Regions from separate parts of the Bacillus sp. NEAU-Y102 genome, predicted to be linked through region 1. Evidence: riboswitches for the same ligand, from Rfam matches in the RefSeq annotation. Region 1 holds a riboswitch; each other region holds the start of a gene.
What was found. Region 1 has a riboswitch for cyclic di-GMP ahead of ACYFX0_RS11765 (WxL domain-containing protein). Riboswitches for the same ligand answer to the same signal wherever they lie in the genome.

Region 1 (11,229 bases):
ATATAGAAGAAAAAGTAAAGGACGTCTGTCTTAGGCATAAATTCCGGTATGGATATCGAAGAGTGACCGCTACTCTTCGAAAAATGGGACTGTGTGTCAATCATAAAAAAGTATTACGAATCATGAGACAAAATCATATTCTTTCAAAAGTGCGTCGAAAGAAAAAGAAATATATCAATGGTGCGGAACCAATGGTAGCCCCTCATCGATTGGAGCGCCAATTCGATGCATCCAAACCAAATGAAAAGTGGTTTACGGATGTGACGTATCTCTTATTTGGAGAGCGTACCTTGTATTTATCAACGATCATGGATGCCTTTAATCGTGAAATTATTAGTTGTGTCATCAGCGAATCACAAACACTGACATTAGCGATGAAAACATTGAAACAAGCAATGAGAGGGCGAAAAGTAAAAGATGTCCTTCTTCACTCGGATCAAGGAAGTATTTATACAGCAAAAGAATTTCAAGCGTATGCCAAAGAAAACGGCATGATCACCAGCATGTCCCGGAGAGGAAATTGCCATGATAATGCCGTCATGGAAAGCTTCTTTGGTCATTTAAAAAGTGAAGCTTTCTATTCACAAAAGATAACAAAAGTATCCAACACAACTGTGCGAAAGATTGTGCTAGAATACATTCATTACTACAATTGTGTGCGAATTCAAGAAAAATTAAACCACCTATCCCCTAAAGAATTTAGGGAACAAGTGGTTTAGGTGTTTTGATTGGTGTCCCGTTTTCGGGGTTCACTTCATTATTGTTTATGGTTTTTATGCTTGTATATAGCATGAAGATGTTGCATCGTTGGGATGATTTTCCTCAAATGTGCGATTTATCTTTGTTTGTCTATGAAAATCATTTATTATAATAAATGGTATTCTTTGAGATGTTATTTTGAAGGGGTGTTGAAGTGAAAGAAAGTTTTCTATCATATAAAGAAGAAGAAAGGAATGCAAAAATCCTTTTATGGGTGTTATATGTTATTGTTATTGTATATCAAATTTTCTATGCAATTGTATTAGACAATAAATCAATAATGGATAAGGGATACAACATAGTATGGCAAGTTATTTGCGGAGCAGCAATACTGTGCATGAATATATATTTAATGAAAAAAGAGAAGGCAAACCTTGTTAAATATGCATGGATATTTGCATACATAGGGATAGAAATCGCTAATATATTTTCGTATATTTTTTATAATAAGGCGGCGTTTGATGCGACAAATATAATAGAAATTATTCTCATTTTCTTTGTACCCATATTTTTAAATAAAAAATTTTATGTAATCTTACTTTCTTCTATTGTAGGAAAATATTTAATTTATTTATTTGTATTAGAGGAAATAAAAGCATTTATGTTCCTTATTATGTGTACACTTATGTTAATAGCTGCATATATCATTTTAAACCGATTTTTACAATATCTTTCAGCTGTAAAGGAAAGTATTGCGATTGCTAGTGAATCACAAAAATTAGCAGTAATCGGAAAAATGGCAGCGACGGTTGGACATGAAATTAAAAATCCACTCGCTTCATTAAAAGGATTTACGCAATTACAAAGAGAGAAGCATGAAGAGGATCCTGTTTATAAACGTATGATCTTTGAAATAGAAAATATGAATAATATGATAAGTGAGTTGATGGAAGTTGCTACATGCAAGCCTTCTATTTATAAGAAACATGATCTAGGTAAAATTGTATTACAAGCAACAACAACTCTTCGCGAAAAAATGAATGAATTAAATGTGCAGCTTATTTCTAATGTGGGAGAACAAACAATAGAAGTTGAATGTGATGAACGAAGAATAAGAGGAGTCTTTCTATATACGATAAAAAATGCTTTAGAAGCAATGGAGCAAGGTGGCATATTACATTTACGGTTAGAAAATAAAGGGAAAGAGTATGTGATGATCAGCTTAATTGATAATGGTCATGGTATTAAGCAAGAAAACTTAGCCCGTGTTACAGAGGCCTTTTATACAACGAAACAAGATAAAATTGGTCTGGGTCTTACAGTAGCGAATCGAATTGTCGCCGAGCACCTTGGTGAGTTACATATTTCAAGTGAAAGAAATACTGGAACGAGAATAGACATTATTCTGCCAAGGAAGTGTGGAAATACTGAAATTCAAGTGGAAGAAAAGCTAGGAGTTACCATATGAATAAAGGCTATATATTTAAAAATGAAGAAATAAAGGCGTTGAAAGTATTTTTAAGTTTATTTTTTATTATATTTTTTGTGTATGATCTTGCCTATGAATTTATCGTACCTTTAATCGCGGGAGAGCAAGAAGGCGTAGGAAAGTTTGAAGATGGTTTAGGTTTATGGCTTTACTTTTTGATGGTAGTATTGTTTTGCATTGGAATATACTTTATGAAATGGAAGAATGTTTTTGCGGTAAAGTATATTATTCTAATTGGCTATAATGTATTAGATTGTATCCACAACATTATGATTTATTATGGTAGCGATGCGGAATTTGACGGTGGAAATATAGTAGAAGTATTTTTTATTTTGTTTGCACCAATCTTTGTGAATAAAAGATATTTCTGGTTAGTTCCAGCGATACTTGTCGGGAAGTACGCTTTTACAGGAATCATTATTCAATCTTCTCTCGTTTTAATCCCAATGGCATTATATAGTGTATTTACTATTATATGTTGGATTATATTTTTGAGGGTTCAGTCTTACGTTCGTACGCTTGAGATGATGGACAAAGAAATAAAACAAACAGAAAAACTAGCAGCTGTTGGAAAGATGGCAACGGTTATTGGTTATAAGATTAGAAGACCTTTAGCAAACTTAAAAAAACTTGTGAATAAACAAGCAGACAAGCATCCAGAGGATAAAATTTATAGTGATATTATGAAACAAGAAGTAGATCGGATTCATATAATTGCTACAGAACTTAGTGGATTTGAGAAATCTAAATCACTAGAATCAGAAACTCATAACATACAAGAAATTATCTCTTATGTTATTCGAGTTATGGAAAAGCCTGCTTTAAAACAAGGAGTCCACATACAAGGTATTTACAGTAAAGACTTACCATCAATTACATGTGATGAAAAACGATTAAAACAGGTCTTTTTTAATTTAATTAAAAATGCAATTGAAGCAATGTCAGTTGGCGGAACAATTACGATTAAAGTTACTGTAAAAGAAGGAATCATCGTTCAAGTGAAAGATGAGGGATGCGGCATTCCGAAAGATAAAATTCCAAAGTTAAACGAAGCCTTTTATACAACGAAAGAAACAGGAACTGGTCTAGGTTTAGTAGTTACAGAAAAAATTATTAAAGATCACAACGGTAAAATGAGTTTTGAAAGTGAAGTTGGGGCTGGAACGACGGTTGAGGTTATGTTACCACTGCATTAACTACAAAAAACATCACTTATTTGGAAGTGATGTTTTTTTATTTTATCCCGCTATTTGCCGGGCAGCCCGATTGGTGAGGGCTGATTAAAGTTTCACTTTATCTATAAAGAATGTATGATGTGTTTTTAATATCAAAATGTTTTTTGAAAGTTTTCATTATGGATTTTCCGGGGGGAATTTAGACTATAAAAATTAATTATTTTTTTCTAAAAAAACTATTTTCTTTTTTGGGTTTTAATGGTATATTCAAAACACGATAAATAAATTCCTATATTTGGCACACTATTCGAAAGGATAGGTCGCAAAGCTAAGAGTCTAAAGTAATGAAAATTACTATGATAGTCTGGTTGCAGTTTGGATTTTCACACATAGTTGTATGTATGAAAATCGAAGAGGCAACTGGACTTTTTGTTTTCTCAAAAAAAAATAAATGGGCACACTGTTCGAAAGAATAGGTCGCAAAGCTAAGAGTCTAAGGTAATAAAAATTACTATGATAGTCTGGTTGCAGTTTGGATTTTCACACATAGTTGTGTGTATGAAAATCGAAGAGGCAACTGGACTTTTTGTTGTCTCAAAAAAAATAAATAGGCACACTGTTCGAAAGGATAGGTCGCAAAGCTAAGAGTCTAAGGTAATGAAAATTACTATGATAGTCTGGTTGCAGTTTGGATTTTCACACATGTTGTGATATATGAAAATCGAAAAGGCAACCAGGCTTTTTATTTTTTCAGAATACACATTATGATTGTAAATTTAGTCGATTAATACATTTAATGTTCAGAATATTCGGTACATAAAAAGCGAGGGAGGGAAGTATATTGCAAAATCAAATAGGGAAATTTGGGCGTATACTTCTCGCTGGAGGAATATTATTTACACAAGTTGGTGTGCTAGACTACTCTGCAACGAAAGTTTATGCGGTTACAAATGACGAGCAAGGACGTTTAATCGTTCATATGGATAAACAAGAAATAAAAGTTGATGAAAATGTAGTATTAAAGATTACAAATACAAATAAACAAGATGCTAATATCGAGCTGAAATTATCTAATGAACAGCTCTTTAATGAAGAAGAAACGAAAAAAATGAATGAAAATAATAAAGCGATTCAAAACATTTCAGTAACAGAAGATCACATTGTAAAAATTGAAAAGAATGAACAAAGTAATTCTATCGGTGACGTATATGTAGTCATTCAAATGAAAAAAGCTGGAGAGTACAAATTTGAACCGATAGTGAAGTTTGAAGGGAATGAAAAGAAAATTGAATCTCCTTCTCTACATGTTGTAGAGAAAAAAGAGGCTTTAAATGTAGCTATTTCTGATGAAAATCCAAAGGCTTCAGAGGAAGTTGTGAAAAAAAAAAATGAAAAAGTAAAAGTATCGGAAGAAAATAAAAAACAAGAAATAAATCCTACTAATGCTGAAGTTCCAAAAGAAACGAAGACTTTAGAGAAAGAAAAGGTTAATGAAGAACTCGTATCAAAGGAAAATGAATTAAAAGAGAGCAATAAGGTAAACGAAAATAATCAGGAATTACCTGCTATTCAAGCTGAGAAGGTATTAAAGAGCCAATCTCTACTAGCTGCTAGTCCTGTTACAAGTATTCTTAGATATCCAAATGTAAAGGTAATAAATAATAGAACAGGTGAAGGGCCTTCTATCCCGGGTAAATATGCTTTTAGATTTGTTTGGAGCCCACAAGTAACATATGAGGTAAAGGGTAGTAGCAATGACAGAACTGGTCAAAGTCAATATACATTTAGAAATTCAAATAGAGAACAGTACGTATTAGTAAAAAAAGCTGGTGAATATCAAGGGAAATGGATTGATGTCCGTATTAATATTCACTCTATGACAGCTTCATCTGTAGATGTTAAAACACCAATAACTAAAGGTGATGCAAAAAACTTTTTACAATTATATGGGAACGGAAGGTCAGGCCAAACTTATAATGCTTCCTTTGAATTTTATGAACACGGAACAAGTAAAAAAGTACCATTAACGGCAATGTGGAATTTCAAAAGGATAAATAGTTATAAAAATGTAACGTTACGTAATGATGGTAGTCATTTAACGAATTTATACGTGTATGATACGAGTTCAATTAGGTATCAAGACAAAGGGAATAATAAAATAGAGTTTTCTGGAACAGCAGGCCCAGTAGCTACTCCAGAAGCAGATATGACAATTACATTTGATAATTTAACAGAATTACCGCTAGAAGTTAGATTAAATGCTTCAGGTGTTAATGTATCATACGACCAATTAGCGATTGCACAAATTGAAATTCCAGCTCCAAGTGTAATAGGAGATATCGTGGAAGATAATTCCCGTCAACTTTCTTATAAGGTATATCAAAATATGCCTGCTCAATCGAAAGATATTCACTATGCGAAATCTTTTGTATTAGAAAGTGAAGTGAATAAGGATTTTACTGTGAATGATGTTTCCATTCAAGATGTGGAAAGTGGAGATGATGTAAGTAGCTTCTTTGATATTAGCAGGAAAAACAATAAGGTCACTGCGGTTGCGAAAGCAAATGCGCTAAAAACAGAAGAATTCAACGGGAAAATTTACGAGATGACAATTACAGGTTCTCCTGTAAAAGGTGCTGATGTAATGAAATATTATAAAGATGGTTATCTTGAAATACCGGTGTCAGCTAAAAACTATTTAGATGACGATAAGAATGGGCAAGATAGTAATCGAGATGGAATCGCAAAAATAAGGTATAAAGGTATTCCGACTGGGAAACCAGTCCCACAAAAAGTAGTGCAAGGAACAGATTTAACAAAAATGGATATTTCTAAATTTGTGACAGATTTATCTGTAGATACGAATTTGGATGTAGATAAACCAATATCAGTAATGAAGTTAATCAATATTCCGGATACAAAAACAATAGGGAATCATACTGTAACGGTTGTAATTGAAACGAAGCAAGGTGTACAAGCGGAGATTCAAGTACCGGTTACTGTCGTTGATGGGACTTTAAAGTTAGTAGACGTACCAAAAGAAATTACCTTTGGAGATGTAACAATTCCATCGAAAACAACGACATACACACCGAAGGCGATTTCAAATTCTTTAAAGGTAACCGATAATCGTGTTAAAAAGCAAAAATGGAGTGTATATGTAAAGGAAATTACACCATTAACTTCAGCGCAAAATGACACATTGACGGGAGCATTGATTTACAAACGAAATGGAAAGGATACACCTTTAAGTAATTCTAGTATAGAAGCATTCTCGTATACTTCTAAAAACGACGAGGAGGTTTCATTAAATTGGAAGGAAAACGAGGGAATTCATTTACAAGTAAAACCAGGGCCGAATGTCAAAGCAAATACAAAATATGCTGGACAGCTAGAATGGACATTAACCGATGCTCCTCTCTAAAAATATATGAAATATATAAATTTTAGAAAGGAGAGAGTAATGAAAAAAATAGTTGGTATTATCGTTTCCACAGTTATATGTGTGCCGTTTCTTATGGCAAATGTAGTAACGGCTACAAGTACGAATTCAAAAGCGGGTATTACATTTTCGAATAGCTATACACCAAATACATCAACTGATCCGACAAAGATAAATACAAAAAAAGAGACAGTTGATAAAAATAAAAATGGAGATAAATATTTACCGAAAACAGGAGGCCAGACACGGGACTTCAAACAATATATAGGATTGTTTTCGATTGTTTTATCTCTATATGTATTCAAAAGAATTAGGGGAAAGAAAGTGTATTCAAAATAAAAAATAGATGAAAACAGAGAAAAGGGGAAGGTACATATGAAACTAGCAAAATTAGCATTAATCGGTGCAGTATCATTAACATCAGTTACAGCAGTAGGAACTTCAGCATTTGCGGAAGAGAAAGCAAATATGAAATCAAAAACCGATGTAACGTTTATTGAAGATACAAGCACAACAGATCCAAACAATCCAGAAAATCCAAATGAAAAAGTTACACCAGAGAACCCTGGTGACCATGAAATAGGAACAAAAGGTCCATTAAGTATTAACTACGTTTCTAACTTACACTTCGGCGAGCAAGTTATCTCTGGTAATGATCAAACGTACTTTGCAAAATTGGATAAAGTGAAACAAGGGAGCAAAACAGTTGAAGTACCTAACTTCGTATCTGTAACAGATAACCGTGGTACAAATGCAGGATGGAAATTGAAAGTAAAGCAAAATGCACAATTTAAAAGTGGTAATAGTGAGTTAACAAATGCAGCTTTAAGCTTAAGTAACCCAGCTGTAAATTCTGTAACTGATGCACAATATGCACCTACAACATTTAAAAATAAAGTAACGCTAGCTCCAGGTGGAGATGCGGTGGAAATTACTACTGCCGCAAAGAATAAAGGTATGGGTGATTGGACGACTGCATTTGGTAAAGGAACAGAACAAGGTAAACAGAGTGTGAGCTTATTCGTACCAGGTACGACGGCGAAAGAAAAAGGTGCGAAATATTCAGCTGAGTTAACTTGGACTTTAGAAGATACACCAAACTAAGCTTATACAAGATTGAAAATTAAGAATGACTGAATTTTAAAAAAGATTATAAAGGGGTATAAAACTATGAAACTAGCAAAAATAGCATTAATTGGAGCGGTAACATTATCATCAGTATCAGTAGGGACGTCTGCATTTGCAGCTGAGAAAGATGGCGGGAAATTAGACTCAAAAGCATTCATTAAATTCGAGAAAAATACAGATAAAATTGATGTTGTTAATCCAGAGAATCCAGATGAAACTGTAGATCCAGTTGATCCAGATAAAAAAGGTACAGATGGTCCACTAAGTATTGATTATGTATCTAACTTCAACTTTAAAACACAAAAAGCATCAGGGAATAACGAAATCTACTTTGCAGAATTAGATAAAGTAAAGAAAAAAGTAGACGGTTCTGTAATTGACGTGCCGAACTACGTTCAAGTAACAGATAATCGTGGTACAAATGCTGGATGGCATTTAACAGTAAAACAAAATGGTCAATTCAAAACTGCAGATGATAAAGCGTTGGATGGTGCGGCATTAACATTAAAAAATTCAGCTTTGAAATCAAATGCAGGTAGCGACGCACCAACAGCAGAACAATCTATCACATTAAATCCAAGTGGTGCAGCATCTGATTTAATCGATGCAAAAGAAAACCAAGGTATGGGTACATGGGTAAATACGTTCGGTAAAGATGCAACAGAAGCGAAACAAAGCGTAGAGTTATCTGTACCAGGTAAAACGAAAAAAGAACAAACACAATACACAACTTCACTAACTTGGGAACTAACAGACGCTCCTATGTAAGTAAGAGGAATTTTAAGATAAAAGAGGAAAATGAGAAGAGATAAGGGAATGGCTTTAACCTTATCTCTTTCTTGTCTATAAAATGGATATGAAGGGGACTACATAAGAGATGGTAAAAAAACTATTTACTAGCTTACTATTAATTACATTCTTCATGGTAAACGCTTTTTCAGTATATGCGGCTGAAATGAAATTCGCTGTGACAGCAGTTATACCAGAAAATCAAATTGATAAAAATCAAACGTATTTTGATTTGAAAATGCAACCTGGACAAAAGCAAACAATTCAAGTCCAAATGAAAAATGATACGAATAAAGAAGTTGTGGTAGAATCGTTTGCTAATACAGCAATTACGAATAGCAATGGTATTACAGATTATAGTACAGTAGAACCAAAAACGGATTCTACTTTGAAATATCCGTTTTCTAAAATTGCTAAAATGCCAAAAGAAACGAAAGTCCCAGCTAACAGCATAGTGACAGTTGATATAAACTTGGAAATGCCAAGTGAGTCGTTTGATGGTGTTATTTTAGGTGGTTTATACTTTAAAGAAAAAGAAGATGAGAATGCAAAGAAAAAAGATGAAGGTGTGCAAATTGAAAATAAATATGCATACGCAATTGGCGTTGTTTTAAAAGAGACGGATGCTGAAGTAAAACCAGACATGAAATTAAACGAAGTAAAGCCAACACAAATTAACGGGCGTAACGTTGTTACTGCAAATTTACAAAACGTAAAGCCAGCAATGTTAAAAAATTTAAGTGTTGATGCAAAGGTATATAAAGAAAAAGGTACAGACGTTTTATTTGAAGCGAAAAAAGAAAATTTAAGAATGGCGCCAAACTCAAACTTTGATTACGCTATTAGCTGGGAAAACAAAGCGTTTGATCCAGGAATGTACCGAGTAGAAGTGAAAGCCACTGATGGCGATCAAAAGTGGGAATGGACGAAGAAATTTACAATTGAAGGAAAGACAGCCGATAAGTTAAATGATACAGCGGTAGAAGCGAAAAAAGACTACACGCTATATTACATTATCGGCGGAGTACTACTGGTAATTATATTATTAGTTCTTGTGTTCTTCTTAGGTAGACGTTCTAAAAAAGAGGACGATAACGAAAAATAATATATTGATAGTGTAAAAAGAAAATAATGGATGTTTTACTATGAAAAATATATAATGGCTTTGTCTGTTATTTGTTGTAGTTCATTTATATTTCTATTTGTTGACCCGAATCTCGGGTCTTTTTTTATGGAATGAATTGCTATATGTTAGTAATTAGAAAAATAGAATATACAGCACTTGCAGCATGAATATAAAGAGGGGTTGTATACTCTCTCAAAAATAGGTTTCCAGCTGTAATACTGTTAGCACCAGTAAATTCGGTGCTAACAGTAGGTTCGTTTTCTGGCACAACGAAAGCATTTACGTTGGTATATGTACTTTCTCATTTATCTATTTTTCTGTGGTCAATTGTATTGTGTATATAAATTTAAAAATGATAGCGTTAGAGCCACCATTTCTCCTGCGGAAGCAAAATAACATCCACATCAAAATTCTCTTTAAACCAATCATACATCAATGTCTCTTTCACTAAATATTCAGAGGCAGAGTGTGACACCCCAATTAGAGACATATTTGTTTCTTTTACATAATCCATAATGAGCGAGTATTTATGTCGCCCGTAATCATTGTCGATATGGCAATGGATTTCTCCTGTAATATATGCTTCGGCACCTTTTTTTCTGCTTCCTTCATTAAAGATACAACATCGCCACATCCAGCGATAATTGCGATTTTTTTGATGGAATCATGTCGTTTACCTTCGAAGTCTGTGTAAGGGATCTGGAAGAGTTGTTTTAGATATTTTTGGAGTGCTTCTGTTGATGTTTCATCTATTTCACAAATAAGGCCAACTGGTTCTTGTTCTGGACCTCCATATGCAAAGTCGTCCACTACAGTAGCGTTTAATGCTTTTGCAATTGAAATACTCGTTCCATGCGTTTGATGAAAATCCATTGGTACGTGACATGTATATATAGAAAGTTGTTTTTCTTTTATTCCTTGCAAATATTTTTCAGGAATTGGTATGAAACCGCGGCCTGATCTTCCAATTGGATCACCGCACTCCATTACAAGGGGATGGTGCATAAAGAGTAAATCACCGGGTGTGGATTGTGAAATGAATGTTTCAAGAACGTCATCTGTAGGGAATACAGCTAAAAATACTTTGTTTACATTTTCAGATCCGTGCATCATAAGGCCGTTAAATAAATCTACAAAATTTGCTTCGAAAAATTGTTGCCAAGGAAATTTGATAGGATCATATACGGCTGGGATAAATCGACTAAAGGCACTATCTTTTCCGTATTTTTCAATTTGAAATAAGTGATCGAGTGATTGCTCTATTTTTTTTAAGGCTGGCATGTTTAATAATCCTCCTTAAGATGATTCTTGCTTTATGAGTTGTTTGTATTCTTCGTAGCGAAATAAGAAGCGGATAGGAAACAAATAAAGCCTAGAATCC
Region 2 (11,229 bases), on a different contig from region 1:
CAGGTAACTATTTTGGATTATATGTGCGTCTGCTCGCTCTTGGAGGAGTTATTCTTTACTTCATTCCATTTTTATACGGGCGATTTATCGTAAGTTTTATTTTCCTATACTTAATTGGCTATCAGCTATTAACTTTATGGAAACATCACCGCATGAAAATTTGGCTTGATTTGTATCCAGTAAAGGTAGATGAAAAGAAGAAAGATTTTCTTACTTTATTAAATGTGATTCTAATCATCGGGAGCGTAATCTTTACAGTTATATTTGCACTAGCAACGAAAGATTTCATGATGACAGGAATTTTACTTGTCGTAAGCATATTATTTAGTATCGGTTTCGTTTACCAATACGGTGCGAAGCGCATTGAACGTTTAAATTGAAGGGAATGAACCTATGATTACATATGAAGAAAAGGTTATAAAAGAACTGGAGCAGTGGAAAGCTACATTCATGAAAGATTCTTCTATGATGACACGGTTCTCAAAGAAAGTGCAGACGAAAGTACAACAGCTTATTCCGGCGAAAGTGCAAAAAGTCTTAACAGAAACGATTCGGATGATGGTGCAAACGATCAGCGCCGGATCAAACTTTATAAAGCCGAAGCTAAAAGAGACGACATGGTCACTGCAAAGACGTGATGACGAAGTGCATAAAAAAATGGATGAGTACAAAAAAATAGCTGCGGCAGAAGGAGCAGGGACGGGGGCTGGTGGTATTTTACTCGGTCTTGCTGACTTTCCGCTTTTACTTACGATTAAAATTAAATTTTTATTCGATGCAGCAACGTTGTATGGATTTGATACAAGTAAACAAGAAGAGCGTCTTTTTATTCTTCACGTTTTCCAACTCGCCTTTTCAAGTGACAGTCACAGAAAAGAAATATGGAAAGCAATTGAAACGTGGGATACAGAAAAAGAAAATCATATGGACTGGGAAAAGTTCCAAACAGAATACCGAGACTATATCGATTTAGCGAAAATGCTTCAGCTCGTACCAGTAATCGGTGCCCCGGTAGGCGCATATGCGAACTATCAATTGCTGCAAAGACTTGGAGAAGTGACAATGAATTGTTATCGTATGCGATTGCTAAATAGAAAGTAAAAAAAAGCATCCTAAATGTGTGATTTAGGATGCTTTTTTTAGAAGTTAATTTCGCTATAGCCAACTCCGACTACAATCAATATGATAAAGAGCACAATAATGGATGGAAATCCGCTTTTATTATCGTGACCAGCCTCATCGCCGCCTTTATCCCGCTGTTTATGGAGGCTGATTAAAGTTTCACTTTATCAAGAACTTCCTGTGTAAACTCTTATTAACTTGCCAATTATTCAGTTTCATTTTATAATTTATTTACCGACCGGTAAGTAAAAATAAGTGAGGTACAGTATGACAAAGAATTTACAAACATCGCAAAACATTGTCGAGGCATCATTTAAACTCATGGCAGAGCACGGCATTGAGAAGATGAGTCTTTCCATGATTGCGAAAGAGGTAGGTATTTCAAAACCGGCTATTTACTATCATTTTTCTTCTAAAGAAGCGTTAGTTGATTTTTTATTTGAAGAGATTTTTTCTGATTATCATTTTGCAAATTACTTCGATAAAGAGCAGTATACGAAAGAAAATTTTGCAGAAAAGCTAATCGCAGATGGTTTACATATGCTCTCTGAGTATGAAGGGCAAGAAGGAATACTACGCGTTATCAATGAATTTATCGTAACTGCATCGCGAAATGAAAAGTATCAGAAACGATTATTTGAAATACAAGAGGATTTCTTACATGGTTTCCACGATTTATTGAAGCAAGGCGCGAGACTGGGCGTTGTGTCACAACATGCAACGGAAGAAAACGCTCATACGCTAGCGCTTGTGATCGATAATATGAGCAATTATATGCTCATGGGATTTCAGTTAAAATATAAAGAAATTTGGATTCGAAATGTGAAAAGCGTCATGAAGGAGGAGTAAAAATGAAAATGCAAAAAAACTGGTGGCTCGGTTTTCTTGGATTCATTGGAGTTTATAAAATTCCAGGCATGATAGAGGCTTTTCAAGCAGATGGAAGTTGGATGAAGTTAATCGGTTTTATTTGGCTACTTTGGTTCGGATATTTTATTCCAGAGAGGAAAGAAGATTAAATTTTAATTTTCTGTAAAGTTATGTAAAATATAGATTAAGAGTATTCGTATATTAGATTACTAGATTTGGAGTGGTTACATGGATCCATTGAAAAATGAAATTAACCCTGACATGGTCAAAGTGTGGAAAATTCGTGCTGTAATTGAAGAAGGGATCGGTATACTCGTCATTTTAGCTTACCTTTTCCTCATGATAAAGTTTGATTGGTGGGCGTGGATTTTGTATGTGATGATTGGGCTAACAGTTGTGTTCGCGCCATTTTCGTACTTCTTATTCCCGAAACTACGTCAACGTTATTACAGCTACCAACTAAATGAAGAAGAACTTGAAATTCAGCATGGTCTTTTCGTCGTAAAGCGCGTATTAGTACCGATGATTCGTGTGCAGCACGTTACGATTGAACAAGGACCAATTATGAGAAAATACGGATTAGCAGAATTACACATTTCAACAGCAGCAACTTCTCACAGCATCCCAGGCTTAACGATGTATGAAGCAGAAATGTTGAAAAAGAAAATCGCAGAATTAGCGAAAGTGAGTGATGAGGATGTATAAGAGGCAGCATCCAATCACGATGTTATTAGAATTAAAAATAACAGATTTTATACCACTCATTATTTTCATGTTTAGCTTAAACGGAAAATTCCCGTTTTGGTATTTAATTCCCGCAGCATTTGGTTTACTCACTGTTTTTTCAGTATTTGAAAAATGGTATTACACAACATATTGGGTTGAAAATAACGTATTACATGTGAAAAAAGGTCTCTTCGTGAAAAAGGAGAGCTACTTAAATAAAGAACGTGTTCAAACGATTAAGACAAGTTCTAACGTACTATATCAAATGCTCGGTTTGAAAAAAATTCAGATTGAAACAGCTGGTGGGGGCGATGAAGCAGAAGTTAGCTTAGCTGGTATTACGGCAGAAGAAGCGGCGGAGCTTATTGCTTTGCTAAATGAGCCAACTCCAGAAGTGAAAGCAGAAAAAACGTTAGACGAAACAGCAGAAAATACAGTAGAAAAAGCAATCGTTACAGAGGAAAAGCAAACGACAGAGTACAAGTTAACGTGGAAAGAGATTTTAATAGCGTCTGTTACATCTGGTCAGTTTGGACTATTATTCTCATTAATCTTTTTTGTGTATCACCAAGTAGATGAGTACATTCCAAAATGGATAGAGAATGGCGTAAAGTCGTATGTAATGGAACATGATATATATGGCTGGATTTTCATGATAGCTATTTTGCTCGTCCTTTCGTGGATTATATCGACAATTGGCTACGCGTTAAAACATGGTAACTTCACAGTAAATCGAAAAAATGATGAAGTCCGTATTTCGCAAGGGTTACTGGAAAGAAAAGAACTCGTACTAAAATTGCACCGTATTCAAGGGATTACGATAAAAGAAGGCATTTTACGCCAACCGTTCGGTTATTGTGCTGTGCAAGTAGAAGTCATTCAAAGTGAGGGAAAAGAAGAAAAAGTTACACTGCATCCTATCATTCGAAAAAATCGAGTGCAACAGTTACTCGCGCATTTACAATTACCATACGAACTGAATACAAATATTACTTCGTTACCAAAAGCAGCATTGCGCCGCTATCTCATTGATAGTTTCATTTTCTTCGCTATGCTAGCAATCCCGCTTACTGGAATAAGCGTATACTTTGAAAAGTATTACATCATGTGGGCATTACTACCGCTCGCAATCCTTATCTTTACACTTGGCTACGCAACATTTAAAACAAATGGTTACTGTGTTAACGGAGAACAAATTACACTTGTCTATCGTAGCGTCGGAAAATACACAGGACTTATTAGAAGAAGACACGTCCAATCAATGGAGAAGACACAATCATATTTCCAGCGCCGCGCGGATTTATGTACGTATAAGTTTTCTAGTGCATCATCTAGTTATAAAATAGAGCATACGAGAGTAGAAGACGCGGAGAGAATGCAGGATTGGTATAAGAAGAGAATGAGTGAGGAATAATTTGAGAAAGCTTGCCTATTATGAAGGGCAGGCTTTTTTTGTTATAAGGAAATGAGTGGTTTAAGTGATAGAGCAGTACAACTACAGCACACATGTATTAATATGTATGAAAAAAGGTAATATTCTTCTATTTTAGAGGAATCTGTGGAATTTTTGATATAAATGGTATACTAAAATATAAATAGTATTAGGAGGTTATATATGATAAGTCAGTTGAAAAGAGAAGCACTTGATGCATTAAAAGGAAGATGGGGATTAGCGGTAGGGGCAACTTTATTAATTGGAATCCTTATTGGAGCTGTTGAAATGCTAACAACAGGTATTTTTTCGATATTTTGGGGTTGGGAAGAAGCAAGTGATTCACTCACAGTAAGTATTATTGTAATGCTTGTTATTGGTCCATTAACAATAGGTGCCTATTATCTTGTTTTAAATGCAATTCGTAGGACTGATGCTCGCATTGGTCATATATTTAGATGGTTTAGCGATGGAAGTAAGTTGATGAAGTCGTTTTTAACATATTTACTAATGTATGTATACTTGACTCTATGGACATTACTTCTTATTATTCCAGGTATTATTAAATCATTTTCTTATTCTATGACATATTTTATTTTGAATGATCATCCAGAATATACAGCGAATCAAGCGATTACTGAGAGTCGTCATATGATGAATGGACATAAAATGGATTACTTTTTACTATGCTTAAGTTTCTTAGGCTGGTTCATATTAAGTATTCTTACTATAGGAATCGGTTTCTTATGGTTAGTACCTTATTTCTACTCGACATCGGCAGCATTTTATGAAGAGATTTCAAAAGAATATTATAAAAAAGAGAGCACTACTTTCTAATAAAACATATAAACTATCTACCCTAAAGAATGTAGGGAGCAGATAGCAGATGGTTTAGGTGTTTTGATATTTGTCCTATTTTCGGGATTCACTTCAGGATAAGGTATAGATTTTTATATAGAAATGCTTCCCTCTATGTTTTATCATAGAGGGTTATTTTTTTATGTAAAAATGATAGGAAATAATGAATAATATATGTAAAGAAAAAAGCGAGGTGAATGAGAGTGAGCAAATTTTTAATACCGTATTCATTTTCTATATTAAGTTTCTTTATTTCAGCAACAGCACTTGATTTATATGATAGGATGGGAAACGATAGTGAGCTGGTTTCGCCGAACATAATTGGAAAGATAATTCAATCTACTGCGCAAATGGGAGTCCTTACATTGTATTTCGGAGTACCTATTATTTTAGGTGGCTGTCTACTTGGTGAGCTATTGTTTAGAGGTATCATTTTACGATTTAAACTAAGCTATATTATATCTTTATTATTATATCTATTTTTAGCTTTTAGTATTGTTTTCGTAACGGTAGGCATTCCAACTACATATGAAGATTCTAATACATTTTTCATAGGGATAACTATGATTTGTGCTGTTACATTCTTTGTGAGTCGGAATATATGGGAAAACAAGTTAATAATGGAGTGACAAAATGAAATACACCTGTCCATGTTGCGGATATAAAGTTTCACTTTATTGGATCAGTTAGAAAACCGACTAGTGAAGATGTGAAGGATGCTAGTTGGCCGCGAATTTGTTAAGTAAAATGTTATTACTCGATTCGATGGGAGTAATAACATTTTTTATTTAATGCTGAAAGAATTACTGCCGTCTTATAAAGTAATAAGGAGGACTACATCGGTAAATTTTATTGATGGATATATTAGGAATGAATACAAAAGTATAGATGTATAGTCGACTTTGTGTATTTAATGTTATCATATTGAATGATATGGAAATTTTTAATAGAATAAGTAACTAAAAATTCAAAGGTAATGAAGCTTTTGTTGTATAAAGAAAATACTTAGTAGTAATCAACAATATTAAAAATAAGATTCGTATTTATATAAATTTAGTAGAAATGGGGTTTTAAAAAGGAATGAGTATCAGCATAACGCGGCAAAAGATTTTGGCGGCCGCTTCTCAAATTGTGCAATGTAAAGGGGTTGCTAAATTAACCTTAGAAGCAGTGGCAAAAGAGGCGGGTGTAAGTAAAGGTGGATTATTGTATCACTTTGCAAATAAAGAAGCTTTAATAGAAGGTATGATAGTCAGAGGGATAGAGGATTATGAGGGCGCTATTTACAATAAAGTAGCGGAAGACTCAGAGAGGAAAGGGAGATGGGTTCGCTCTTTTGTAGAGGAAAGATTAAGTAATGAGAGAAGAACAGAAGAGTTGTCTAGTAGTATGATGGCAGCATTCATGTTAAAACCTGAATTACTTGAGCCATTACAACAATCATTTCAGCAACTGCAAAAGAATATAGAAAACGATGAGATAGATTCAGTTTGTGCAACAATTATTAGATTAGCAGCAGATGGATTATGGTATTCGGAATATTTAGGGGTTGGCAGACTAAGCCCCGAGTTAAGAGAAAAAGTGATTCAAGCTCTTATTGATAATTCGTATAAATAGAATATACGAACTATATAATGCGAAAACAATTCACCATTACTTATTTAATGTAGTGGTGAATTGTTTTTTTTATTAGAAAAATAGAACAATTTTATAGAGTATTGAATTATAACCGTCCAGACGGTATAGTAATATTTGGTTTAAGAGGAAAATGAAACAAAAAAAGAATAAAAGATATTTTTAGCACACTATTCGAAAGGATAGGCCGCAAAGCTTAGAGTCTACGGTAATACATATTGGTTACTAAGATCGTCTGGTTGCACATTTTTGATGCAACCGGACGGTCTTTTTTTGTTATATAAATATAAAAAAATAGGAGGGAACTATGCAAATGAAAAGTACTAAAAGGCATATTTCAATGGTTTCATTAGTTTTTCTAGTATTATTTTCAGTGCTGAATGTGTGGGCTCCAGTTATTCAAGCTGCTGTGATGAAAAGTCCAGTGGACGAAATTAATATTTCCCGTACTGATGGCACGACATCTGAACCGTATCAAGCCTCAGATGGTATGAAAGTAGAAGTGAAGTGGTCAGCTAAAGAAAAAATAAAAAGTGGAGATCAATTCACAATTGATATGCCAAAAGAGTTTCGAAAAGACCTTATGAATATGAGTTTTCCTTTAAAAGATGCTGAAGGAAAAACAGTTGGTACATGTGAGATGAAAAAGGGTCTATTAACGTGTACTATGGGTGATTACGTAGAAGGAAAGAATAACATTAAAGGCTCTTTATTCGTAGAATTCTACTTTGGTCTAGAAGCATATGATGGTGTTAAAGAAATTCCATTAGAATTTAACGTTGATGGTCAAATCGTCAATAAAGAAGTAAGTGTAAATAATACGACAGAGAGACCGAAGCCACAGCCCAATACGGAAAATTTATTGAAATGGGGTTCTTATAATCAAGAAGATCCTTCAATTGCTGATTGGCTTGTATACGTAAATGCAACTGGAACAGAAATGCAAGATCTTAAATTAACAGATACATTAGGACCTGGGCATGAGTTAATTACAGACAGCGTAGTATTAGAAGAGGCTGTATTTGAAGATGGTTATGCACCAACAAATATTAAGCCAGCAGATTTATCTAACATTAAAATAAATGCAACGAAGACTGGATTTACAATTGAGTTTCCAGACAGTTCAAAAGGTTATATTTTAAGATATAAAACAAAGGTTACAAATCCTGCTGCAAAGCCTCATAAAAATACTGTGAAATTAGAAGGTAAAAATATTAAAACTGAAGAAAAAGTAGGACAAGTATTTGTAAGTGGTGGAGGAGGATCCGGTTCAGGTGACAATAATCCACCTAGCATTGAAAAAAATATAGTTGATGAGAATGGCAAGCTTGTAGAGAATGAGCAGTTAACACAAATGGATCAAGTTATTCAATACCAAGTTGGTACACATATACCGAACGATCCTCCTAAATACACATCTATGGTAATTAGTGATGATTTAGAAGATGTTTTAGAAGTATTAGAGGCAAAAGTGTATGATCAAAATGGCCAAGATATTACTTCTAAAGGAACGTTAAATATAGATAAACAAAGAAGTGAAGTAACATTTACTTTTGGTGAGAGTTTTGACTATAAGTCATATGAAGACCAGATAATCAATCTCAGTATCAAGGCGAAAATAAAAAATAATGCAGACTTATCTTCTTACGTAGATAAGAAGATTCCTAATAAAGCGGAATTGCATTTTGATGATAAAACATTAACATCAAAAGAAGTAACTATTACGCCGCCTGAAGCTCCAAAAGATGGTACAGTATTGATTCATAAAACAGATTCTGAGAATCCGAATAAAGGGTTAAAAGGTGCCGAATTTGAAGTTCGAAATAGTGCAAATGAAGTTGTTGCAAAACTAAAAACGGACGAAAAAGGTTTTTCAGTACCTCAAACTTTAGCTCCTGGGACGTATAAAATTTATGAAACAGTAGCACCAGAAGGATATCAAAAATTAACAAGCCCAGTAGAGGTTACACTTCAAGCTGGAGAAACAAAAACAATTGAAATTAAAAATACTATGCAAAAGGGTCAAATTGAAGTAAAGAAAATTGATTCGGAAAATGGTGAAAAACCATTGGAAAATGCAGAGTTTGATATAGTAAAAGACGGTGTAGTAGTCGAACATATTGTTACAGATAAAGATGGTAAGGCAATCTCTAAACCGTTAGCACCAGGAAAATATATTTTAAAAGAAACAAAAGCACCTGAAGGCTACCAATTAAAAGAAACAGAGTTCGAAGTAAATGTAACAGGGGACGGCATATTCCCAATACAAGTGGAAAATGCAATGGTAGACAAAGGGAATATAGAAATTACAAAAGTGGACAAAGAAAACGGGGCAGTATTAGCCGGTGTCGAATTTGAAGTCCAAGATGAGAAAGATGGCGTAGTAAGAAAAGTAGTAACAGATAAAGATGGAAAAGCAAACGTTTCAGATCTATCAGTAGGAAAGTACAAATTAGTAGAGACGAAAAGCTTACCAGGTTACAAAAATCTAGCAGAACCAGTACTATTTGAAATTACAAAAGGTATGACAAAAGCTTTATCAATAAAAGTAGAAAATGAGCAGTTAGACAAAGGCTCAGTAGAAATTACAAAAATAGATAAAGATAGTCAAAAAGTATTAGAAGGCGTAGTCTTCGAAGTGCAAGATGAGCAAGGAAAAGTAGTAACAGAAGTAAAAACAGATAAAGATGGTAAAGCAAAAATCTCAGATTTATCAGTAGGAAAGTACAAATTAGTAGAGACGAAAAGTTTACCTGGCTACAAAAAGCTAACAGAACCAGTATCATTCGAAATTACAAAAGGTATGACAACAGTCCTATCGTTGAAAGTAGAAAATGAACAGTTAGATAAAGGTTCAGTAGAAATTACAAAAGTAGATAAAGACAACAAAAAAGCATTAAAAGGCGTAGTCTTTGAAGTGCAAGATGAAGCTGGAACAGTAGTAAAGGAAGTAAAAACAGATAAAGATGGTAAAGCAAAAATCTCAGATCTATCAGTAGGAAAGTACAAATTAGTAGAGAAAGAAAGTTTACCAGGCTATAAGAAACTAACAGATCCAGTATTATTTGAAATCAAAAAAGGCATGACTGAAGTTCTATCATTAAAAATAGAAAATGAAATGGTAGATACGGGAAATGTAGAGATAACAAAGATAGATAAAGATAATAAAGCACCGTTAGCGGGAGTAACATTCATCGTCCAAGATGAAAAGGGTAATGAAGTTACAAAAGTAACGACAGATAAAGATGGAAAAGCAAATGTTTCAGATTTACCTGTAGGAAAGTATGAATTAGTAGAGGTAGAAAGTTTACCTGGTTATAAAAAGCTAGAAAAACCAGTATCATTTGAAATCAAAAAAGGCATGACCGAGGTTCTATCATTAAAAGTAGAAAATGAAATGGTGGATACAGGGAATGTAGAGATAACAAAAATAGATAAAGATAGTAAAGCTCCATTAGAAAATGTTGTATTTGAAGTACGTGATTCAAAAGGAAAAGTAGTTACGAAAGTAACGACGGATAAAGAAGGAAAAGCAAATGTTTCAGATTTACCTATTGGGAAGTATGAGTTGGTGGAAGTAGAAACACCGGCAGGATACAAACCACTAGAAAAGCCAATTTCATTCGACATTGAAAAGGGTAGAGTAACAGCATTAAAGCTAACAGTAGAAAATGAATTAGTAGATACAGGAAATGTAGAAATTACAAAAGTAGATAAAGAAAATAAAGATGTTTTAGCTGATGCAGTCTTTGAAATTCAAGATGAAGCAGGACAAGTAGTCGCTAAAATAACGACAGATAAAAAAGGACAAGCACAAGTTACTAATTTATCAGTCGGCACATACAAGTTAGTAGAAGTAAAAGCACCAAAAGGATATAAACAATTAGTAGATTCGATTATTTTCCAAATTGAAAAAGGCATGACAAAATCTCTTGCTTTAACAGTAGAAAACGAAATGTTAGACAAGGGAAATGTAGAAATTACAAAAGTAGATAAAGATAGTCAAAAATTATTAGAAGGCGTAGTCTTCGAAGTTCAAGACGACAAAGGCAAAGTAGTAACAGAAGTAACGACAGATAAAGAAGGAAAAGCAACAATTTCAGATTTATCAGTAGGAAAGTATAAATTAGTAGAAAAAGAAAGCTTACCAGGTTACAAAAAATTAACAGAACCAGTATTATTCGAAATCAAAAAAGGTATGACGAAAGTTTTATCATTGAAAGTAGAGAACGAACTGTTAGATAAAGGTTCAGTAGAGATTACAAAAGTAGACAAAGAAAGTGGCGCGTTATTAGAAGGCGTAACATTCGAAGTGCAAGATGAAAAAGGCAAAGTAGTAACGAAAGTAAAAACAGATAAAGATGGAAAAGCAACAATTTCAGATTTATCAGTAGGAAAATATAAGCTAGTAGAGGTAGAAAGCTTACCAGGATATAAAAAACTAGCGAAGCCAGTATCATTCGAAATCAAAAAAGGTATGATAGAAGTCTTATCATTAAAAGTAGAGAATGAACAGTTAGATAAAGGCTCAGTAGAAATTACAAAAGTGGACAAAGAAAGTGGCGCGTTATTAGAAGGCGTAACAT
Region 3 (7,998 bases), on a different contig from region 1:
ATTATAGTTAGGAGATGAAAAGGATGAATATGAAAGAAATTAGTAAAGTAGTGGATTTGGTGAGAGAATCTAATCCGCTTGTTCATAATATTACAAATGTTGTTGTAACAAATTTTACTGCTAACGGTTTGTTGGCACTTGGGGCATCGCCTGTAATGGCGTATGCAAAAGAAGAAGTAGCAGAAATGGCTAGCATTGCTGGAGCGTTAGTATTAAATATGGGAACACTTCGTCCTGAGGAAGTAGAAGCGATGTTACTTGCTGGTAAATCAGCAAATGTGAACAATGTGCCAGTACTATTTGATCCAGTTGGTGCAGGAGCAACTTCGTATCGAACAGAAGTTGCGAGACATATTCCAGCCGAAATAGATTTAGCAATTATCCGCGGCAATGCGGCTGAAATAGCAAACGTTATTAATGAGAAATGGGAAATTAAAGGGGTAGACGCTGGTACTGGAAATGGCAATGTTGTAGGTATTGCAAGGCAGGCAGCAGACGAATTAAATACAGTTGCGGTTATTACTGGAAAAGAAGATGTTGTTACAGATGGAGAGAGAACTATTGTTATTCGAAACGGTCACCCTATTTTAACGAAAGTTACGGGAACAGGTTGTTTACTAACTTCAGTAATAGGAGCATTTGTAGCAGTTGAAAAAGATTATGTAAAGGCAACTGTAGCAGCATTAACGTTTTATGGTGTAGCTTCGGAACTGGCAGCTGCTAAAACAGTAGAAAAAGGGCCAGGTAGTTTCCAAATTGAATTTTTAAATCAATTAGCGAATACAACTTCAGCTGATATAGAGAAATATGGGAAGATTGAGGAGTTAGAGTAAGGGGGATGAAACACATGATGCGCATTGAAACAAAGAAAATGTCTAACCTATTGCAAGTGTATTTTATTATGGGAAGTAATAACTGCACGAGGGATCCTTTAGCTGTATTGAAAGAAGCGTTAGATGGTGGAGTGACACTTTTTCAGTTTCGCGAGAAGGGGGAAGGTTCTTTAATCGGAGGAGATAGAGTGCGCTTTGCAAAAGAATTGCAGACGCTTTGTAAGGAATATAGTGTTCCTTTCATTGTAAATGATGATGTAGAATTAGCCATTGAATTAGATGCAGATGGTGTTCATGTAGGACAAGATGATGAAGGAATTACATCTGTTCGTGAAAAAATGGGAGATAAAATTATCGGCGTATCTGCTCATACAATTGAAGAAGCACGCTTTGCAATCGAAAACGGAGCAGATTATTTAGGCGTTGGACCTATTTTCCCAACGAGTACGAAAAAAGATACGAAAGCGGTTCAAGGAACGAAAGGATTAGCTTATTTTAGAGAACAAGGAATTACAGTGCCAATCGTTGGTATTGGTGGGATTACAATTGAAAATACAGCGGCAGTTATAGAAGCGGGTGCGGATGGTATTTCAGTTGTTTCAGCAATTAGTTTAGCTGAATCTGCATATGAAAGTACGAGAAAATTAGCTGAAGAAGTAAAGAGAAGTTTGTAGAAAAGGACATGTAGTATTTTAAGTGCTACATCGAGAAGTAGACTGCCCAAAAAATTTAAACAAACGTTTGATTAAAAAAGCACAAACCTTTTTAAATAAAGGTTTGTGCTTTTTCTTTAAAACATAATTGAAATTAAGAGCATTCCAATTCCGATAGAAGTAAATGTTGCAATTAAGCCTGGAATCATAAAGCTATGATTTAATACGTATTTACCAATACCTGTTGTACCGGTACGGTCAAAGTTAATGGCAGCAACGATTGTCCCGTAGTTTGGAATGAAGAAATATCCGTTTACTGCAGGGAACATCGCAATCAGTAGTGCTGGTGGAATACCAAGGGATAGTCCAAGTGGCATTAAGGCACGTACTGTTGCTGCTTGGCTGTACAGTAAAATAGATAGAATGAATAGTGCGATGGCAAATAGCCAAGGTGCACTTGTTACTAAATGCTGAATGGATCCTTGAATCATATTTAAGTTTCCATTAAAGAAAGTATCTCCCATCCAAGCGATACCGAAAATAGCAACAACTGCTGTTGCTCCTGCTTTAAAGACGTTACCAGACACAATGCTTTCTACATTTGGTTTACAGAAAATAATAATAAGAGCCGCGATAGTTAACATAACCATCTCAATTGTGTTCGGCATGGAAAGACGGGCTAACTTCCCATCAACTATCCATCCTGGACGAAGTGCTTCAAATGAACCAAGAAGTACAACAAGGAAGGTTCCTACAAGGAAAAGGATAACTGATAATTTTGCGCCCTTTACACCTACAAATTCTTTTTTCTCTTCAAGCTTAGGAATCATTCCTTCTTTTAATCGTTTTAAGTATTCAGGGTCTTCATTTAATTCTTTTCCCATCTTACTAGCAACGAATGCTGCTAACATACAAGCAATGAAAGTAGAAGGAATACTCACTTTTAAAATATCTAATAAAGTGATTTTATAGTCAGCTAACATTGCTAAAAGAGCAACTGTGGCAGCTGAAATTGGGCTAGCTGTAATTGCTTGTTGAGAAGCGATTACGGCAATCGACATTGGGCGTTCCGGTCTAATCCCTGATTCACGAGAGACTTCTGCAATAACAGGAAGTACAGAATAGGCAACGTGACCAGTACCTGCACATAGTGTGAATAAATAAGTAACAATTGGAGCAAAAAAAGTAATACGCTTTGGATTTTTTCGTAATGCTTTTTCAGCTAGGTGAACAAGATAGTCCATTCCTCCAGCAGCTTGCAAAGCACCAGCGGCTGTAATTACTGCCAAAATCATAAGCATTACATCGATAGGAGGCGCGGTCGGTTGTAAGTGGAAGACAAAAACGAGTATTGCCATACCAACTCCACCCATTACTCCTAAACCAACTCCGCCTAGGCGTGCACCAATAAAAATACAGAGTAACAAGGTAAGAAATTGTAGCCAAAACATGATAAACTACCTCCGAAATTCATTAGTTAAGATATATTCGAATAGTTTAATTTGAATGAAAATTAAATAAATACCCGAAGAAATCCTTGTTATTTATACATTTTTTATTATATAACACAAAAAAAGTAACATTCACGTACTTTTTGAAATTATTTCGAAAAAGCAATTCTTTAAAAATTTGTATTTATATCTCTAAATAAGTAGACATTTTGATTTATATGTTGTAACCTTTGATAGAGAATATATGATTCTCATAGAACTCCCATATCGTTCAACTCGTTCAGCGAGAAAGGCAAACTGATGGAAACATGAGGACGCAAAACTACAGGAGCTAAGGTCGAAAGGCTATGCTAGCCAGTTACCGGACGGATAGGGTTGGTCTTGGCCAATGCTTTTACATTGGCTTTTTTTTATTCTCGAACATATTGAGAAACATCTTTAAACAAAATATTCATATATTTTGTTTTTTTATTTAGTATCATTAAGGAAGGTGGATATTAATGAAAAAATATTGGCATAAGTTATCGTTCCTTCAAAAGAACGTCTTATTAACCGTATTAGTTATTTTGACACTTGTTGGAAGTATGGGCGCGTTAAGTTTCAACATGTTTCAAAATAGTATGATGTCTTTATTTGAAAGACAGTCTATTGAAACAGGAGAAATAGTGTTGAAAAAATTGGATGTAGAATTAGTTAGAGACATGGCGAAAGATCCTACAGCCGAAAAAGTGAAAAAAGAAAAGTTAACAGAGAAATTAGATGAAGTGTCAAAAGAATTGAAAAGTGTTGGACAAACGTATGTTACAGGAGCAAAACCGAATGAAAAGCGGGAATTACAACTCGTTGGTTTGACTACAGAGTTAACAAATGCATTCCCTATAAAGCCGGGAGATTATTATGAACAACCCGCTCATTGGATGAAGGCATACGATAAGGTCATTGATACGAAAAAGGCCCAAATGACAGAAGTATATGAAGATGAAATAGGTTCGTGGGTGACAATATTAGAACCAATTACAGATGGAGAAAACAATATTGTTGCAATTATTGCGGCTGACTTAGATGCTTCCATTGTTCCTATTACAAAAGAGAAGTTTATGATACAGGGCTTACTCTTTATCATTATTTCATTAGCAATTGCGACTATTACTCAATTCTTTATCGTGCGTCACTCGCTAGCTCCATTAAAAGATTTACGAGAAGGATTACGTAAAATTGGTGAAGGTGATTTAAGTATTAAATTAAAAGAAAGACCAGATGATATTGGAATTATTAATGTTTATTTCAATAACACGATTGAAAAATTTAAAGGGATTATAGATAAAGTAAGGCAAACTGCTGAGCAAGTTTCTTCTTCTTCACAAGAATTGTCGGCGAGTACAGAGGAAAACAGTATGGCAGTTCAAGAGATTGCAAGTTCTATTGAAGGTTTAAGAGTAGGGGCACAGTCTCAAAAAACTTCAGTACAACAATGTTTAGGAATTGTACATGGAATGGAAGATAAGGTAGAAGAGATAACTGGGGCTGCAAAACAAGTTGCGGTTGCTTCTGAAGGTATGGAGCAACATTCAATTGAAGGTAATGAAGTGATTGGACAAATTATTAATCAAATGAGTTTAATCCAAAATGCAGTACAGGATTTATCTTCCATCATTTATTCGTTAGAAACAAGGTCAAAAGAAATTAGTGATATCGTAACTGTAATTACAGGTATTTCAAATCAAACAAATTTATTAGCTTTAAATGCTTCTATTGAGGCTTCACGTGCTGGAGCAGCTGGAAGAGGGTTTGCAGTTGTTGCTGATGAAGTACGAAAATTAGCAGAACAAACTGAAGCGTCTGCAAAAGATATAGCGAAATTAATTGGTGAAACACAAGCTGAGACAGAAGATGCTGTAGTTTCAATGCAAAAAGGTTCAAAAGAAGTAGAAACTGGAATTTCACTTGTTCAAAGTAGTGGAGATTTCTTTGAAAAAATTTCAAAATCAGCGCAATCTGTTACAGATCAAGTAAAAGCTGTCTCTGGTAATTCGAGTGACATTTTACAAAATAGCCAGAATATTGTTCAAGTCGTAAATGAATTATCACATATTGCAAATACTTATGCCAACAGCAGTAGTAATGTTGAAGAAAGCATGAAAGAGCAAGAAATATCAGTACAAGATATTGCAGAATTAGCGACTTCTTTAAGTTGGCTTTCTCAGGAATTACAAGAGCTAATTGGTGAGTTTAAAAGTGAATAAGAAGAAAGATCAATTCTAATCGAAGGGGGATCCCCCCTTTGATTATGAATTGAACTAATTTGCCCGTTAATAAGGGATGAAAAAGGTGTGAATTTTCACACCTTTATTATATTTGAGAGAGGAATTTACATAAATATGAAATTAGCAATTTCTTATAATGAGATGGTAAAAGAATTTTTAGGAAAAGTAGAAGGAAGTATTAAAATACCTAAAGATGTTCAAGGAACAGAATTTGGGGTAAAAAGAAAAACTGAACTATTTCCAAATTTGACTCACATTGTAGATTTAATAGGAGCGACTGCAACGTGGTTATATCATATTTCTAAAGAAAAACATATTGTCGTGCTTTATCATGTAAGAGGAAGTTTATTTCCGATTACTATTGAAATTTCTAATTTTCTCTCCTATGAAAGTTTGAATTTACAGATTGAAGAGCAACTGGAACAAATTAAAGAAATGAATGAGGAAGAAATAGAAGAGTTTCAAAACGGTAATACATTATATGAAATGTCACCTATTATTATTGGTGAAACATATTATGAGCTACAAGACACGAATACATTACAATTTGTATTTAGTAAAAATATGCAAAGCGTAGAAATAATATTTAATAGTGTTAATTGGAAAGAGACAACGATTACTCGTTATGCACAACAAATACAAGGTGTTTTAATCAATACATTACAAAATAATAATAATTATATAAATGATTTTAATGTTATTACAGAGGCCGAGATGGCACTTTATAGTCAAGTGAATGATACGACAGCAGTATATCCTGAGAAAAGCATCGTCGATATGTTCTATAATACTGTTACTCAATTTCCAAATCGTATAGCTTTATCTTCAAGGGAAGGTACTTTAACTTATGAGGAGCTAAATAAAAAAAGTAATCAAATAGCTCATATGTTAATTAAAAACGGCGTCCAATTAGGAGACTATGTTGGAATATTTATGAAACGTAGCATAGACACAGTAGTAAGTATGGTAGCTATATTAAAAGCTGGTGCAGCGTATGTTCCGATTGATCCAGATTATCCGGAAAGTAGAATACAGTACATTATTCAAGATAGCCAAGCGAAAGTTATATTGATGAAAGAGACGCCTATAACATGTGATGGGGTTCAAACAGTTTCAATGTATGATAGTGAAACTTGTGAAGATATAGATGTAAAGTTGTCTATTCATTGTGATGATGTAGCTTATATGATTTATACATCTGGTTCAACAGGGAATCCAAAGGGAACGATGTTAGCACATAGAGGCGTTGTTAATCTGTACACTTGGATGCAAAAGCAATATGAATTGACAGAAGAGGATGTATTTGCCCAATTTCCTTCCTTTAGTTTCGATGCTTCTGTATGGGAGTCATTTGCTTCTTTATTCTGCGGAGGAAACTTGTATGTATTATTAGAGGAAGAGCGATTGTCTGTAGAAGCATTTGCACATGCAATCTATAAAGTGAAAGCAACTTCGATCTTGGCATTAGCAACAATTTTTGTTCGACAAATAGCAACTTATTTAGCAGAAGAAGATATATATAAGCTAGCTTCCCTAAAAAGAATTGCGATTGGCGGTGAAATGTTGCCTGTAGAGGTTATTAAATTGTGGAGAGAAAGAATACGTACAGATGTTGAAATTCATAATGTATACGGACCGACAGAATGTACAGTAGTGACGACAACTTATAAAATACCTAGTCAGTTAAATGAGGATGTTGCGAGTATTCCCATTGGTAAACCATGTTCTAATTATCAAGTTATGATTTTGGATGAGAATATGAATCTTTGTCCAATTGGTGTACCTGGTGAATTATATATAGATTCAGTAGGATTAGCAAAAGGGTATTTTAATAAACCTAATAAAACAATTGAAGCTTTTATTCCGAACCCTTTTAATCCTATAGTTAATATATATAAAACAGGTGATATCGTTAAGTTGCTAGAGGATGGAAATATAGAGTTTTTACATCGGAAAGATGATCAAGTAAAAATTAGAGGACATCGTATTGAACTAGGAGAAATCCAAAGTAAAATTTCTCAAAATCATAATATAAAAGAAAATGCTGTTTTTGCTAAGAAGAGTAAGGAAGGTAGCCAATATTTAATCGCGTTCTATACAACTTTAAATAAAAAAGAAATACCAGAATTAGTTTATCAGTTACAAGAGCAATTACCAGATTATATGGTGCCATCTAAACTAATTTATATTAATGAATTACCACTTACACCTAATAAAAAGATTGATGTTAAGAAGTTAGCTCAGTTAGAAGAAAAGTATGAACCGGTTCGTCTACAAGAATATGTTGCACCTTCTAATAAAGCAGAAAAACAAATAGCGAACGCTTGGGCGGAAGTATTAGGAATTTCAAAAGTTGGAGTGCATGATGATTTCTTTACAATTGGTGGACATTCATTGAAAGTATTACGAGTCTTAACATTGTTAAAAGAAGATTTCTCACATTTAACAATTCAAGATTTCTTTAAAGAAAGAACGATATATGGATTAGCTCGAATTGAGCGAGAAGTAAAAGTAGAGAAAGAAGAAGTATTTCGTGAATATAAAGTGATTCACGAACCGGATACTATTACGTATGCAAACGTTTTGGAAGAAACCCAGATTTCAAATGTCTTTTTAACAGGAGCTACTGGTTATTTAGGATCACACATATTATATGAATTGCTGAGAGATACATCTGCTACTATTTATTGTTTAGTAAGACCAACCAAAGATGTGCAGCAAAGAATTATAGATACATTAACAGCTTACTTTAATGATATATGTGAAGAATGGTTACAGCGTATACAGGCCGTAGCTG

Region 2: linked by a shared signal. The riboswitch ahead of ACYFX0_RS08740 (SpaA isopeptide-forming pilin-related protein) and the one ahead of ACYFX0_RS11765 (WxL domain-containing protein) in region 1 are both predicted to bind cyclic di-GMP.
Region 3: linked by a shared signal. The riboswitch ahead of ACYFX0_RS22230 (methyl-accepting chemotaxis protein) and the one ahead of ACYFX0_RS11765 (WxL domain-containing protein) in region 1 are both predicted to bind cyclic di-GMP.

Annotation. Positions count from the first base shown of each region.
Region 1 is NZ_JBTWFK010000003.1:442,749-453,977, reverse strand. It holds one part of gene ACYFX0_RS11780 (IS3-like element ISBt2 family transposase) at 1-719, shown strand, start outside; gene ACYFX0_RS11775 (ATP-binding protein) at 914-2,167, shown strand; gene ACYFX0_RS11770 (ATP-binding protein) at 2,164-3,384, shown strand; cyclic di-GMP riboswitch class I at 3,651-3,739, shown strand; cyclic di-GMP riboswitch class I at 3,808-3,896, shown strand; cyclic di-GMP riboswitch class I at 3,964-4,052, shown strand; gene ACYFX0_RS11765 (WxL domain-containing protein) at 4,205-6,787, shown strand; gene ACYFX0_RS11760 (cell wall anchor protein) at 6,827-7,144, shown strand; gene ACYFX0_RS11755 (WxL domain-containing protein) at 7,181-7,909, shown strand; gene ACYFX0_RS11750 (WxL domain-containing protein) at 7,976-8,701, shown strand; gene ACYFX0_RS11745 (DUF916 and DUF3324 domain-containing protein) at 8,811-9,827, shown strand; partial or broken gene ACYFX0_RS11740 (Nif3-like dinuclear metal center hexameric protein) at 10,210-11,129, opposite strand; gene ACYFX0_RS11735 (hypothetical protein) at 11,162-11,229, opposite strand, start outside.
Region 2 is NZ_JBTWFK010000002.1:446,313-457,541, reverse strand. It holds gene ecsB (ABC transporter permease EcsB) at 1-380, shown strand, start outside; gene ecsC (ecs operon protein EcsC) at 394-1,101, shown strand; gene ACYFX0_RS08780 (YjcZ family sporulation protein) at 1,140-1,274, opposite strand; gene ACYFX0_RS08775 (TetR/AcrR family transcriptional regulator) at 1,390-1,971, shown strand; gene ACYFX0_RS08770 (hypothetical protein) at 1,974-2,141, shown strand; gene ACYFX0_RS08765 (PH domain-containing protein) at 2,221-2,697, shown strand; gene ACYFX0_RS08760 (PH domain-containing protein) at 2,690-4,132, shown strand; gene ACYFX0_RS08755 (DUF975 family protein) at 4,334-4,987, shown strand; gene ACYFX0_RS08750 (hypothetical protein) at 5,212-5,637, shown strand; gene ACYFX0_RS08745 (TetR/AcrR family transcriptional regulator) at 6,089-6,625, shown strand; cyclic di-GMP riboswitch class I at 6,798-6,890, shown strand; gene ACYFX0_RS08740 (SpaA isopeptide-forming pilin-related protein) at 6,951-11,229, shown strand, end outside.
Region 3 is NZ_JBTWFK010000009.1:107,085-115,082, forward strand. It holds gene thiM (hydroxyethylthiazole kinase) at 24-833, shown strand; gene thiE (thiamine phosphate synthase) at 848-1,507, shown strand; gene ACYFX0_RS22225 (anaerobic C4-dicarboxylate transporter family protein) at 1,624-2,937, opposite strand; cyclic di-GMP riboswitch class I at 3,219-3,303, shown strand; gene ACYFX0_RS22230 (methyl-accepting chemotaxis protein) at 3,438-5,180, shown strand; gene ACYFX0_RS22235 (non-ribosomal peptide synthetase family protein) at 5,316-7,998, shown strand, end outside.